Linked DNA regions of Actinospica robiniae DSM 44927. The protein of the gene in region 1 binds, or shares a complex with, the protein of each later gene. Links are inferred from orthologs where the notes say so. Each region holds a gene or a part of one and is shown on either strand. Other genes may lie near its edges.

Evidence for each region.
Region 2: ACTRO_RS31250 (region 1) and ACTRO_RS21520 share a complex: the UniProt entries of both Bacillus subtilis proteins name them as parts of the possible RNA degradosome complex. The link is inferred for Actinospica robiniae DSM 44927 from one-to-one orthologs.

The regions. Positions count from the first base shown.
Region 1 is NZ_KI632511.1:7,267,339-7,275,084, forward strand. The notes cover bases 2,302-5,235. They hold ACTRO_RS31250 (6-phosphofructokinase), read left to right. Parts: upstream 2,302-3,222; coding sequence 3,223-4,248; downstream 4,249-5,235. Other genes in these bases: ACTRO_RS31245 (GTP cyclohydrolase II), read right to left, coding at 2,302-2,891; ACTRO_RS31255 (anthranilate synthase family protein), read right to left, coding at 4,316-5,235. In the rest of the region: ACTRO_RS44200 (hypothetical protein), read right to left, coding at 1-445; ACTRO_RS31235 (alpha/beta hydrolase), read right to left, coding at 442-1,263; ACTRO_RS31240 (lysophospholipid acyltransferase family protein), read left to right, coding at 1,404-2,153; more of ACTRO_RS31245, read right to left, coding at 2,241-2,301; more of ACTRO_RS31255, read right to left, coding at 5,236-6,199; ACTRO_RS31260 (MFS transporter), read right to left, coding at 6,394-7,746. UniProt on the Bacillus subtilis protein: Catalyzes the phosphorylation of D-fructose 6-phosphate to fructose 1,6-bisphosphate by ATP, the first committing step of glycolysis.
Region 2 is NZ_KI632511.1:5,100,678-5,106,017, reverse strand. What follows is about bases 1-2,935. They hold ACTRO_RS21520 (polyribonucleotide nucleotidyltransferase), read left to right. Parts: upstream 1-330; coding sequence 331-2,541; downstream 2,542-2,935. Other genes in these bases: ACTRO_RS49040 (M16 family metallopeptidase), read left to right, coding at 2,596-2,935. In the rest of the region: more of ACTRO_RS49040, read left to right, coding at 2,936-3,984; dapB (4-hydroxy-tetrahydrodipicolinate reductase), read left to right, coding at 3,981-4,733; ACTRO_RS21505 (hypothetical protein), read left to right, coding at 4,829-5,332; ACTRO_RS47385 (hypothetical protein), read right to left, coding at 5,314-5,340. UniProt on the Bacillus subtilis protein: Involved in mRNA degradation. Catalyzes the phosphorolysis of single-stranded polyribonucleotides processively in the 3'- to 5'-direction. Necessary for competence development in Bacillus subtilis.

The DNA of each region.
Region 1 (7,746 bases):
ACGCGGCGGCGGCCCAGCCCGGGGTCTCCCAGTTGAGGATCGTGGCCGCCATCAGGTAGCCGGGACCGCCGAGGGCGCCGAGCCAGGCGGCCCGGGTGGGCCAGTCCAGGTTGGGCAGCGGCGGCGGGGTGGGCGGCTCGAAGGTGTCCGGGGCCGGCGGCGCGGGCGCGTCGCGCGGGCCGATCAGGTCGCCCGAGGTCCAGGTCAGCCGTGGGTCCACGGCGCGTGGCGGGGACGGGCGCACGGCCGGGCGCACCACCCGGGCGCCCGGCTCGAGGGTGCCGGGGGCGGGCGGCTGGGCCACGTTCTCGGCCTCCGGCCAGGGCGCCGGCCCCTCCGGCGGGCGGCTGTCGTGGAAGGCCGCCACCAGGTCGTTCCAGACGGCCTCGGCCTCGGCGTCGGTGGGGCCGGTCGGGTCGCCTTCGGGGCGCTCCGGGTTGCTCATGACGCCGCCTCCCGCAGCTTGGCCACGAAGGCCGCCGAGCTCTCGAAAATCAGTTCCGCGTCGTTGTCCAAGGTGGCCACGTGGTAGCTCTCGGGCAGGACGATCTCGCTCTTGTCGGTGGACGAGACGCGCGAGAGCACCATCGCGGCGTTGCGCGGGTGCACCACATTGTCCTCGGCCGAGTGCGCCACCAGCACCGGCGCGGTCACCGTCGGCAGGTCGGCGGCGACCACCCGCCAGAACCGGCTGAGCGAGTGGGCGGCCTTGAGCGGGGTGCGGTCGGTGCCGATCTCCACCACGCCGGGCTTCTTGACGTCCGAGGCGATCGAGGAGATGGACGGGATGAATCTGCTGAGCACCGGCAGCAGCGCCTCGGTCGGTTTGTTGCGGGTGACCGACGGGTTGACCAGGACCAGCCCGGCCACCTCGGCCGGGTGCTGCTCGGCCAGGCGCAGCGCGAGGCCGCCGCCCATGGACAGGCCCATCAGGTACACCTGGGCGCAGCGGGCGCGCAGGGCGGTGAAGGCCTGGTCGAGCGCGCCGTACCAGTCCGGCCATTCGGTGCGCTGCAGCTCGCGCCAGCCGCGGCCGTGGCCGGGCAGCAGGGGCAGGTCGATGGCGTAGCCGGGGTGCCGGGCGGCGAGGTACTCGCCCCACGGGCGCATCGAGTGCGGGGAGCCGGTGAAGCCGTGGCAAAGCAGGATGCCGACCTCGGCCGCGCCCTCGGGCCCGGTGCGCCAGGGCTCGGCGCCCGGCGTGAGCGGTGCGGCGGCCTGCTCGTCGGTAACGGTGTCGGTGGTGACGGCTGCGTCCTTCATCGGCCCGCTCCTCCAGGGTCACGCGCTTCTGTTCGCATCGTCCCACTCGATCCCTTGCTTCGTACAGTAATACGGGGAAGTCGGCGGCGGTGGCGTTCCGGTATCTTCCAGACTAACCGGCCGGAGGGAGAGCGGGAGTCGTGTTCTACGGGTTGCTCAAGCGCGGGGTGATCGGACCGGCTGTGCACGTGGTCTACCGACCGCAGACCGAGGGGGCCGAGCACGTGCCGCTCGAGGGGCCGGTCCTGCTGGTGGCCAATCACCAGTCGTTCTCCGATTCGATCTTCATGCCGCTGGCCACGCCCCGGCCGGTGAAGTTCCTGGCCAAGGCCGAGTACTTCACCGGCGGCGGCGTCAAGGGCCGGCTGTCCGCGGGCTTCTTCCGCGGCGTCGGCTCGATCCCGATCGACCGCTCCGGCGCCCGCGCCGCCGACGCCGCGCTGCACACGGCGCTGCGGCTGCTCGAGCAGGGCCAGATCGTCGGGCTCTACCCGGAGGGCACCCGTTCGCCGGACGGACGGCTGTTCAAGGGCCGCACCGGCGCCGCCCGGATCGCGCTGACGGCCGGCTGCCCGGTGCTGCCGTGCGCGATCGCCGGCACCGAGAAGGTGCAGCCCACCGGCAAGGTCATGCCGCGTGTCGCCAAGGTCACGGTCACCTTCGGCGAGCCGCTGGACTTCTCCCGCTACGGCGGCGGGCTGTGGGAGACCGTGCGCGGCACCGACGCCGAACACACCGTGCTGCGGGCGGTGACCGACGAGATCATGCACACCCTCGTGCGGATGACCGGGCGGGAGTACGTGGACCGCTACGCCTCCGAGGTGAAGAAGGAGAAGGACACGCATCGGGGCCGGTCCCGCGCCGAGGACCGGCCCCGCGAAGAGAGCTGAGACGCCGCGGCTTCCGCGCCGCGCCGGTGCCGGATCCCCACGACACGCTGCTACCGGAACCCCGCGCCATGCCGCCGGATCCCCGCGTTACGCCGCTGCGGCCGGAACGGCCGAGCCGTCGAGCAGGATCTGGTGGCCCGTCACGTTCACCTTGGTCTGCAGGTAGCGCAGGTTCGTGGGAGTGACGAACACGCCGGTGGGCACCTTGCGCTGGATCTGGATGCCGTGCGCGGCGAGCTGCTTGGCCTTGTCCGGGTTGTTGGACAGCAGTTCGATGTCACGCGCGCCGAGCGTGGTGAGCATCTGCGCGGCGGCGGTGTAGTCGCGCCCGTCCGAGGGCAGGCCGAGCGCCTCGTTCGCCTCGTACGTGTTCAGGCCCTGATCCTGCAGCGCGTACGCGTCGAGCTTGTTGTACAGGCCGATGCCGCGGCCTTCCTGGCGCAGGTAGAGCAGGTAGCCGCCGACCCGGGCGATCTGCTCGACCGCGTCGCGCAGCTGCGGGCCGCAGTCGCACCGGGCGGAACCGAAGACGTCGCCGGTCAGGCACTCGGAGTGCAGACGGACCAGCGGCGTGCCGGTATGGAGATACTCGCCCAAGCCCAGGGCGACGTGTTCCTGCCCGTCGGCCAGGCCGTCGAAGGTGAACGCCTGGGCCTCGACCCGGAAGCCGTCGCCGAACTGCAACGGAATCCGCACCGAGGTGCGCACGGCGGCAGGCGCGAGCGGGGCGCTGTTCATCGGCTGTCTCCTTGAGGCGTCTGGGGGGACGAGAGTACACGCGTGCCCGGGAATTCCACGTGAGGGGAACGATCCGGGAGGCCCCGGAAATTCCCCGATCGGCGGTAGGCGAACGGTGTTCACCCCCGCGTAACCGGTCCGAGATACGGGAGGGGAACGGGAAACCCATCGGTAACCGGTAAGTTTGGTCCCGAGGTCTACGACCGCGCGTCGGTCCGCGGGCAACGGCGCCCACCTCGCGTGTTCCCCACAGTGATCGGCTTCCTGTGCGGGCCGGTGCGGCGGCTCGGTGCACAGCCTCCCTTAGTGTGAAATTTCGGAAGGAACCAACATGCGCGTCGGAGTTCTCACCGGCGGCGGCGACTGCCCCGGTCTCAACGCCGTCATCCGGGCCGTGGTCCGCAAGGGCGTCCAGCAGTACGGCTACGAGTTCGTGGGCTTCCGCGACGGGTGGCGCGGGCCGCTCGAGGGCCTGACCCGGACGCTGGATGTCAAGGCCGTGCGCGGCATCCTGCCCCGCGGCGGCACCATCCTGGGCTCGTCCCGCACCAACCCGATCAAGGTCGAGGGCGGTGTCGAGCGGATCAAGGAGAACCTGGCCAACCTCGGCGTGGACGCCCTGGTCGCGATCGGCGGCGAGGACACCCTCGGTGTGGCCACCGCGCTGCACGCGCAGGGCGTGCAGGTGGTCGGTGTGCCCAAGACCATCGACAACGACCTGAACGCGACCGACTACACCTTCGGCTTCGACACCGCGGTGACCATCGCCACCGAGGCGATCGACCGGCTGCACACCACCGCCGAGTCGCACCACCGGGTGCTGATCGTCGAGGTCATGGGCCGGCACGCGGGCTGGATCGCGCTGCACTCGGGCATGGCCGGCGGCGCGAACGTCATCCTGATCCCGGAGGAGAAGTACGACATCGAGCAGGTCTGCGCCTGGGTCGAGTCCCGCTTCAAGTCCGAGTACGCCCCGATCGTGGTGGTCTCCGAGGGCGCCGCGCCGAAGACCGGCGACGAGATCCTGCTCAACCAGGAGCTCGACGCCTTCGGCCACGTCCGCCTCGGCGGCGTCGGCGAGCGGCTGGCCCAGGAGATCGAGAAGCGCACCGGCAAGGAGTCGCGCACCACGGTGCTCGGCCACGTCCAGCGCGGCGGCACCCCGACCCCGCGGGACCGCTGGCTGGCCACCCGGTTCGGCCTGCACGCGATCGACGCGGTGCACGCGGGCGACTGGGGCAAGATGGTCGCGCTGCAGGGCACGGACGTCGTCCGGGTGCCGCTGAGCGCCGCCACCACCGAGCTCAAGACGGTCCCGCTGGACCTGTACGAGGAGGCCAAGGTCCTGTTCGGCTAAGCCGAGCAGTGCCCGACGTCCCCCGCGCACCGACGGTGCGCGGGGGACGTGCTTTTCCGGCCCGGCCTCAGTGCGCGACGGGCGAGCCGGACGCGCCGAGCAGCCGGCCGAGTTCGCGCCGCAGGATGCCGAGGCCGTCCATGGTGAGCACCGACTCGGGGTGGAACTGCAGGCCGGCGAAGCCGGGGCCGCGCACGGCCGCGATCTCCGGGCCGTCGTGCGCGACGAGCACGCCGGCGGGCAGGTCGCGGGGGGCGGGGGCGAGCGCGGCGTAGGAGTTGTAGAAGCCGACGGTCTCGGTGCGGCCGAACAGGTCGATCGGCAGCTGCGTGCCCTGGTTCGGGGTGGCCCGGCGGTGGATCTCGAAGCCGAGCACCGAGCACAGCAGCTGGTGGCCGAGGCAGATGGCCAGCAGCGGCGTGCGTCCGGTCAGCTGCCGGACGAAGGCGCGCCCGAGCCGCATCTTCGGGTTCTCCAGGTCGGCCGGATCGCCCGGGCCGGGGCCGAGCACGACCAGGTCCTGGCCGGCTGTGTGCTCCACCTGGTCGTAGGCCAGACGAGTGACATGCAGGCCGAGGCTGCGCAGCTGCACGGTCAGCATCGAGGTGAACGCGTCCTCGTTGTCGATGATCAGGACGCTGCGGCCGGCCAGCTCGGGCGCGGCGAGCTCGCCCGGGGCGTGGTAGGCGGCCCAGGCCGGCGAGAGCCGCTCGTTGCGCGCGGCCAGCGCGGTGCGGACGCCCGGATCCTCGGCCCACCGGCTCGCTGACGGAGCGTCGGCCGCCGAACCCGGCTCGCCCGCAGGCCCGAGCGCGCCGAACGCCCGCAGCACGCCGGCCGCCTTCGCGTGCGTCTCCTGGACCTCGCCGTACGGATCGGAGCCGCGCACCAGCGTCGCGCCGACCGGCACCCGCACCGAGCCGTCCGCCGGATCGAGGTACGCCACGCGCAGCAGCAGCGGCGCGTCCATGCGCTGCTTCCCCTCGCCGTCCCGGCCGATCAGCGCGGCCACGCCGCCGTAGTAGCCGCGTCCGGAGGTCTCGTGCCGCCGGATGACCCGGAAGGCGTTGCGGATCGGCGAGCCGGTCGCGGTCGGCGCGAACATCGTCGCGCGCAGCACCTCGCGCGCGTCCATCGTCGTATGAGCCCTGATGTAGTACTCCGTATGGGCGAGGTGGGCCATCTCCTTGAGGTAGGGTCCGTCGATCACCCCGCCCTGGTCGCCGACCTCGGCGAGCATCTTGAGCTCCTCGTCCACGACCATGGCGAGCTCGTCGCGCTCCTTCGGATCGTCCAGGAAGGCGAGCAACTCCTCCCGGCTGACCTGGCTCGGCGGTCTGCGCAGGGTGCCGCTGATCGGATTCATCGTGCACACCCCGTCGGCCAGGGAGACGTGGCGCTCCGGTGTCGCGCCGACGAGCAGCGCATCACCCGTATGGACGAGGAAGGTCCAATACGCGTTGTGCTCGTGGGCCAGCAGGTTGCGCAGAGCGGCGAACGCCGTGGCCTCCACGTCGTCGCAGTGCCCGACGAACGTGCGGCGCAGCACGAAGTTCGAGCCCTCACCGCCTCCGATCTCCTCGTCGAGGACGGCTTTGACCTGGCGGGCGTACGTGTCGTCGTCGATGTCGAAGGCACCGTCACGCACCCGCGCATCGCCTGCCGGCAGCGGGAGGTCGTCGATGTCGACGGTCGAGCGCGACTCCACGATCAGCGCGCGCAGCGGCGTGCCGTCGTCGTGGCAGGCGTCGCCGCGTTCACGCAGCTGGCGGTAGGGGACCAGGGCCAGCAGCTCGCCGCCCTCGTCCTCGACCCGCGGCAGTTCGGCGAGGCGTTCGTACTCGGCGACGCGGCCGCGCAGCAGTTCCAGTTCGCCGGGCGCGGCGCCGTGGCGGCGGATCAGGGCGTAGGGCGGAGCGAGGTGGAGCCGGTCGGTCGGGCTGGGGTTCATCGGGCGTCCTCGGGGTCGGGGGCCGCCCGGGCGCCGGAGGGGTCTCGCCGCGGAAAACAGCGAACCGGCCGCCTGGTGGCGGCCGGTTCGCGTGAGTCTTGGTCAGCGCGAGCTCTCAGTGGTCCGCCGGGTAATCCGGCCACCACCACTGCTGGGCTGCGCGCGAGTTGTGCACCCTCAGAATGTAGCAGAGCTCAGCTTCGCTGCACCTTCTTCGGCAGCAGGAACGCGCTGGCGAGCACGATCAGCACGATCGCCAGGCCGACCGCCACCGAGGTCTCCATCGCGCTCACGTAGGAGCCGACGGCCATCCCGGTGCCGAGCACCGAGAAGAAGATGGTGCCGAGCACCGTGGCGCCGACCGCGTTGCCGAACTGCTGAGCGGTCGTCAGCACGCCCGCGGCCATGCCCGCCTTGTGCGGCTCGATGCCGGAGGAGAGCACCGCGCCGATCATGGAGGGGATCGCCAGGCCGTTGCCCAGGCCCACCACGACCCCGCCTGGGATCAGCTCGAGCGCGGTCACGTGTGAGCCCTGCGCGGCCAGCACGGCCCAGGTGGAGGCCAGGCCGATCAGGCTCAGCACGGCGCCGACCACGATCACCCGGTTGCCGATCCGGTCGGCCACCCGGCGGGCCAGGAAGAAGGAGCTGACCGCGAACGCGACGCCGAGCGGGGCGAAGGCCAGGCCGGCCCGCAGCGGGCTCAGGCCGAGCCCGTCCTGCAGCAGCAGGGTCAGGCAGAGCATGAAGCCGGCGAAGAAGGCCAGGTAGCCGCCGGAGATGATCATGCCGGCCGCGAACACCCGCTCGCGCACCATCTCGAGGTCGAGTACCGGCTGCCCGCCGCGGGCCTGCAGGCGCCGCTCGTAGAACAGGGTGGCGGCGAGCACCGGCAGCGCGGCGGCCATGGACACGATCGTCCACACCGGCCAGCCCTCCGGCCGGCCGAGCGTGATCGGGATCAGCACCAGGGCGAGCGCGAGCGAGATGCCGGTGGCGCCCACCGGGTCCAGCTTGGGGCGGTGCGTCGGCTCGCTCTTGGGCAGCCAGCGCGCCGCGAGCAGCAGCGCGACCAGGCCGATCGGCACGTTGATGAAGAAGATCGCGCGCCAGCCCCAGCCGAACAGGTTCGCGTCCAGCAGCACGCCGCCGAGCACCTGCCCGGCCACCGCGCCGATGCCGATCGTGGCGCCGAAGGCGGACATCGCCTTGGCCCGCTCCTGCGGCGGGAACATGGTGTTGATCAGCGCGAGGACCTGGGGCACCATCAGCGCGGCGGTGGCGCCCTGCAGCACCCGGAAAGCCACCAGGGATCCGCCGTTCGGTGCCAGCCCGCACAGCAGCGAGGCGATCGCGAACAGGCTCATTCCGACCACGAACAGCTTGCGGTGGCCGTAGAGGTCGCCGAGGCGTCCGCCGGTGATCAGGCCGCTGGCGTAGGCGAAGCCGTAGCCGCCGACGATCAGCTCGAGCGCCGCCTGGCCGGCGTGCAGGTCGTGCTGCAGCGAGGAGGCGGCGACGTTGACGACGAAGTAGTCGAACATGGC
Region 2 (5,340 bases), 2.2 Mb from region 1 along the record:
GTACTCGGCCGCACCAAGATCCACGGCGCCCCGCCCCCGGCACCGCCGCGGGTGCGGTGCGTCCGAGGGGTAGCGGGGCGCCCGTCGGGGCGTCTTGGTGCCGAGAGGCAGCCGCATGGGTTAGCGTGGCTGTGGATAAAAAGAAGAGGAAACGACCGGAACAGCGACGCCGGTGTACCGATCTTCGGTAGTGGCCGTCGGAATCCGTCCGACCGCGGCAGGCCAACGGGCCCGCCGCGCGGACGTATACGGCGGCTTCGATCGGAGACCGGTCCCTGGTCATCAGAGGTGAGCCCGTCGCGTTCCAGCTCACACCAAAGGAGGGAACCCATGGAGGGTTCCGAGATCGCGACGACCGAGGCGGTCATCGACAACGGGCGCTTCGGCACCCGGAAGGTCACGTTCGAGACCGGGCGTCTGGCCCGGCAGGCGGCGGGGTCCGCCGTGGCCTACCTGGACGACGAGACCATGGTCCTGTCGGCCACCACCTACTCCAAGACACCGAAGGACCAGCTGGACTTCTTCCCGCTGACCGTCGACGTCGAGGAGCGCATGTACGCGGCCGGGCGCATCCCCGGATCGTTCTTCCGCCGTGAGGGCCGGCCCTCCGAGGACGCCATCCTCACCTGCCGCCTGATCGACCGGCCGCTGCGCCCGTCCTTCGCCAAGGGCCTGCGCAACGAGATCCAGATCGTGTGCACCGTGATGGCGCTGCACCCGCAGCACCTCTACGACGTGATCGCGATCAACGCGGCCTCCGCCTCCACCCAGCTGGCCGGCCTGCCCTTCTCCGGCCCGATCGGCGGCGTGCGCGTCGGCCTGATCGAGGGCCAGTGGGTCGCCTTCCCGACCCACGAGGAGCTGCAGAGCGCGGTCTTCGACATGGTCGTGGCCGGCCGGGTGCTGCCCGACGGCGACGTGGCCATCATGATGGTCGAGGCCGAGGCCACCGACAAGACCATCACCCTGGTCGGCGAGGGCGCGGGCGCCCCGACCGAGGAGATCGTGGCCGAGGGCCTCGACGCCGCCAAGCCCTTCATCAAGGAGCTGTGCCGGGCCCAGGCCGAGCTGGCGAAGCAGGCGGCCAAGCCGGTCGCCGAGTTCCCCCGCTACCTCGACTACCAGGACGACGTGTACGAGGCCGTGGCCGCGTCCGTCTCCGCCGAGCTCGCCGCCGCGATGACCATCGCCGGCAAGCAGGAGCGCGAGACCGAGCAGGACCGGCTCAAGGCCGTGACGCTCGAGAAGCTCGCCGGCCAGTTCGAGGGCCGGGAGAAGGAGATCTCCGGCGCCTACCGCTCGCTGACCAAGAAGCTGGTGCGCGAGCGCATCATCCGGGACCGGGTGCGCATCGACGGCCGCGGCGTGACCGACATCCGCGCCCTGTCGGCCGAGGTCGACACGGTTCCGCGGGTGCACGGCTCGGCCCTGTTCGAGCGCGGCGAGACCCAGATCCTGGGCATCACCACGCTCAACATGCTCCGGATGGAACAGCAGATCGACACGCTGAACCCGGAGAACCGCAAGCGCTACATGCACAACTACAACTTCCCGCCCTACTCCACCGGCGAGACCGGCCGGGTGGGCTCGCCCAAGCGGCGCGAGATCGGCCACGGCGCGCTGGCCGAGCGGGCGCTGGTGCCGGTGCTGCCGACCCGCGAGGAGTTCCCGTACGCGATCCGGCAGGTCTCCGAGGCCCTCGGCTCCAACGGCTCGACCTCGATGGGCTCGGTCTGCGCCTCGACCATGTCCCTGCTCAACGCCGGCGTGCCGCTCAAGGCGCCGGTCGCGGGCATCGCGATGGGCCTGGTCTCGGCCGAGATCGAGGGCAAGACCCAGTACGTGGCGCTGACCGACATCCTCGGCGCCGAGGACGCGTTCGGCGACATGGACTTCAAGGTCGCCGGCACGAAGGACTTCGTCACCGCGCTGCAGCTCGACACCAAGCTCGACGGCATCCCGGCCGAGGTGCTCGGCCAGGCGCTCAAGCAGGCCCGCGAGGCGCGCCTGCACGTGCTCGACGTGATGCTCGAGGCGATCGACGTGCCGGACGAGATGTCCGAGCTCGCGCCGCGCATCATCACGGTGAAGATCCCGGTGGACAAGATCGGCGAGGTCATCGGCCCGAAGGGCAAGATGATCAACCAGATCCAGGAGGACACCGGCGCCGAGATCACCATCGAGGACGACGGCACCATCTACATCGGCGCCACCACCGGCGCCGCGGCGGAGCAGGCCCGGGCGACGATCAACCAGATCGCCAACCCGACCATGCCCGAGGTGGGCGAGCGCTTCCTGGGCACGGTCGTGAAGACCACCGCCTTCGGCGCCTTCGTCTCGCTGATGCCCGGCAAGGACGGCCTGCTGCACATCTCGCAGCTGCGCAAGATCGCCGGCGGCAAGCGGGTGGAGAACGTCGACGACGTGGTCAAGGTCGGCGACAAGATCCAGGTCGAGATCTCCGAGATCGACCAGCGCGGCAAGCTCTCGCTCGCCCCGGTGGTCGCCGAGGAAGAGGCCGCGGCCCCGCAGGCGTCGTAGCCGACGCAGGTCCGCAGCACAAGCACAGCCGCGCAGAGAGCAGAGAGGCGTCAGGTGAGCGACTCCGTCGAGGTGATCTCGGCCGCCGCCTATACGGAGGGTGAGCCGGCGGGCGGAGAGCTGCTGCTCGAGGGCACGGACGGGTCCGGCGCGGTGCGTCGGACCGTCCTGCCCGGCGGCATCCGGGTGGTGACCGAGGCGATGCCGCTGGTGCGCTCGGTCTCGATCGGGATATGGGTGGGCGTCGGCTCGCGGGACGAGTCTCCCGCGGTGGCCGGCGCCAGCCACTTCCTCGAGCACCTGCTGTTCAAGGGCACGCCGCGGCGCAGCGCCCTGGACATCTCGGCCGAGATCGAGGCGGTCGGCGGGGATATCAACGCCTTCACCACGAAGGAGTACACCTGCTACTACGCGCGGGTGCTCGACGCCGACCTGCCGCTGGCCGCGGACGTGCTCACCGACGTGGTGGGCGCGGCGCTGCTGCGCGAGCAGGACGTCGAGTCCGAGCGCGGGGTGATCCTCGAAGAGATCGCCATGACCGAGGACGACCCGGGCGACCTGGTGCACGAGGAGTTCTCGCTGGCGCTGTGGGGCGACACCCCGCTCGGCCGGCCGATCGCCGGCTCGGTCGACTCGGTGCGCGAGCTCTCCCGGGACCAGATCGCCGAGCACTACCGCAGCCACTACACCGGGCCCAACCTGGTGGTGGCCGCGGCCGGCAACCTGACCCACGAGCACGTGGTCGAACTGGTGTGGGCGGGCTTCGAGCAGGTCGCCCGGCACTCGCACATCAGCCTGGACCGGGAGCTCGGCCCGAACGTCTCCCGGGCCGAACTGGACGCGGCGGCCGGACCGGCCCCGCTCACCCTGGCCCCCGCGGTGCGGCTGCTGGGCAAGAAGACCGAGCAGGCGCACCTCGTGCTCGGCACCCCGGGCGTCAACCGGCTCGACGACCGGCGCTGGGCGCTGGGCGTGCTGGCCGCGGTGCTCGGCGGCGGCATGTCCTCCCGGCTGTTCCAGGAGGTCCGGGAGAAGCGCGGGCTGGCCTACTCGGTCTACAGCTTCGCCACCCAGTTCACCGACTCCGGCGCCTTCGGCGTCTACGCGGGCTGCCAGCCGAAGAAGCTGCGCGAGGTGCTCTCGCTGTGCCGGGACGAGATCGGCAAGGCCGCGGCGGACGGGATCAGCGAGAGCGAGCTCGCCCTCGGCATCGGCCAGCTGCGCGGCGGCACCGTGCTGGGGCTGGAGGATACCGGATCGCGGATGAGCCGGCTGGGCAAGAGCGAGTTGGTCTACGGTCAGCATCTGTCGGTGGACGAAGTGCTCGAGCGCATGGGCGCGGTGACCATGGACGAGGTGCGGCGGGTCGCCGCCGAACTGTTGGCGACGGCCCCGGCCACGGCGGTCGTCGGTCCCTACCAGAACGTCGAGGATTTCTCGTGAGTATCGCTGTGGCCGTGTTCGGCGCGGCCGGCCGGATGGGCCGTCAGGTGTGCGACGCGGTCGAGGCCGCCGAGGGCCTGGAGCTGGTGGCCCGCGTCGACGTGGGCGAGGACCCGAAGCTGGCCGTCGAGGCGGGCGCGCGGGTCGCGGTGGACTTCACCCACCCGGACGCCGTGCTGGGCAACCTCGAGTTCTGCGTCCGCAACGGCATCCACGTGGTCGTGGGCACCAGCGGCTTCGGCCCGGACAAGATCGAGCAGGTGCAGCGGCTGCTGGCGGAGAACCCGGAGTCGGGCGTGGGCGTACTGGTGGCCCCGAACTTCTCCCTCGGCGCGGTCCTGATGATGAAGTTCGCGGCCCAGGCGGCCCCGTACTTCGAGTCGGTGGAGATCGTCGAGCTGCACCACCCGGACAAGGCCGACGCCCCGAGCGGCACCGCGCTGCGCACCGCGCAGCTGATCGCCGACGCGCGCACCGCCGCGGGCACGGCCCCGTCGCCCGACGCCACCGTGCACGACGAGGGCGGCCACCGCGGCGGCAAGGTGCAGGACGTGACGATCCACTCGGTGCGCCTGCGCGGCCTGGTCGCGCACCAGGAAGTGCTGCTCGGCGGCGTGGGCGAGACCCTGACGCTGCGCCACGACTCCCTCGACCGCGCCTCGTTCATGCCCGGCGTGGTCGTCGGCGTGCGTGAAGTCGCCGCGCACCCCGGGCTGACGATCGGCCTCGAGCACTATCTGAGCCTGTGAAGAAGCTTGAGCACAGTCTGAGCCTGTGAAGAAGCATTGAACACAGCTTGAGCCTGTAACGAGAACGAGCCTGCGAACGTCTGGAACTGATCTACATGCGTGCCCGTACCACCGCCTTCATCCTCGGCGCAGTGCTCGTGTTCTACCTCGTCGGCTGCGTCTGGCGCGGAGTGCTGGCCCTGTACACCGCGGTGGACAAGGGCTCTGTCACCGCGGGCGTGCTCGGGGTGGCGGTGCTGATCTTCGGCTTCATCGGCTCCTGGGTGCTCTACCGCGAGATCCGCTTCGGCTTCGCCACCGAGCGTCTGGCCAAGGCCCTCGACGATGACGAGACCCCCGGTGGCGGCCTGCGCTACGAGGAGATCGACGGCCTGCCCCGTTCCCCCGGCGGCCGTGTGGATCGCGCGGCGGCCGACGCCCTGTTCGCCCGCCGCAAGGCCGAGACCGAGGCCACGCCCGAGGACTGGCGCTGCTGGTACCGCCTCGCCGCCGCGTACTACGCCGCGAAGGACTCCTCCCGCGCCCGCGCCGCCATGCGCCACGCGGTGAAGCTGGAGTTCGAGGCCCAGCCGGGCACGGCTCAGCCCTCGTCGGTGTAGGCCGGCCA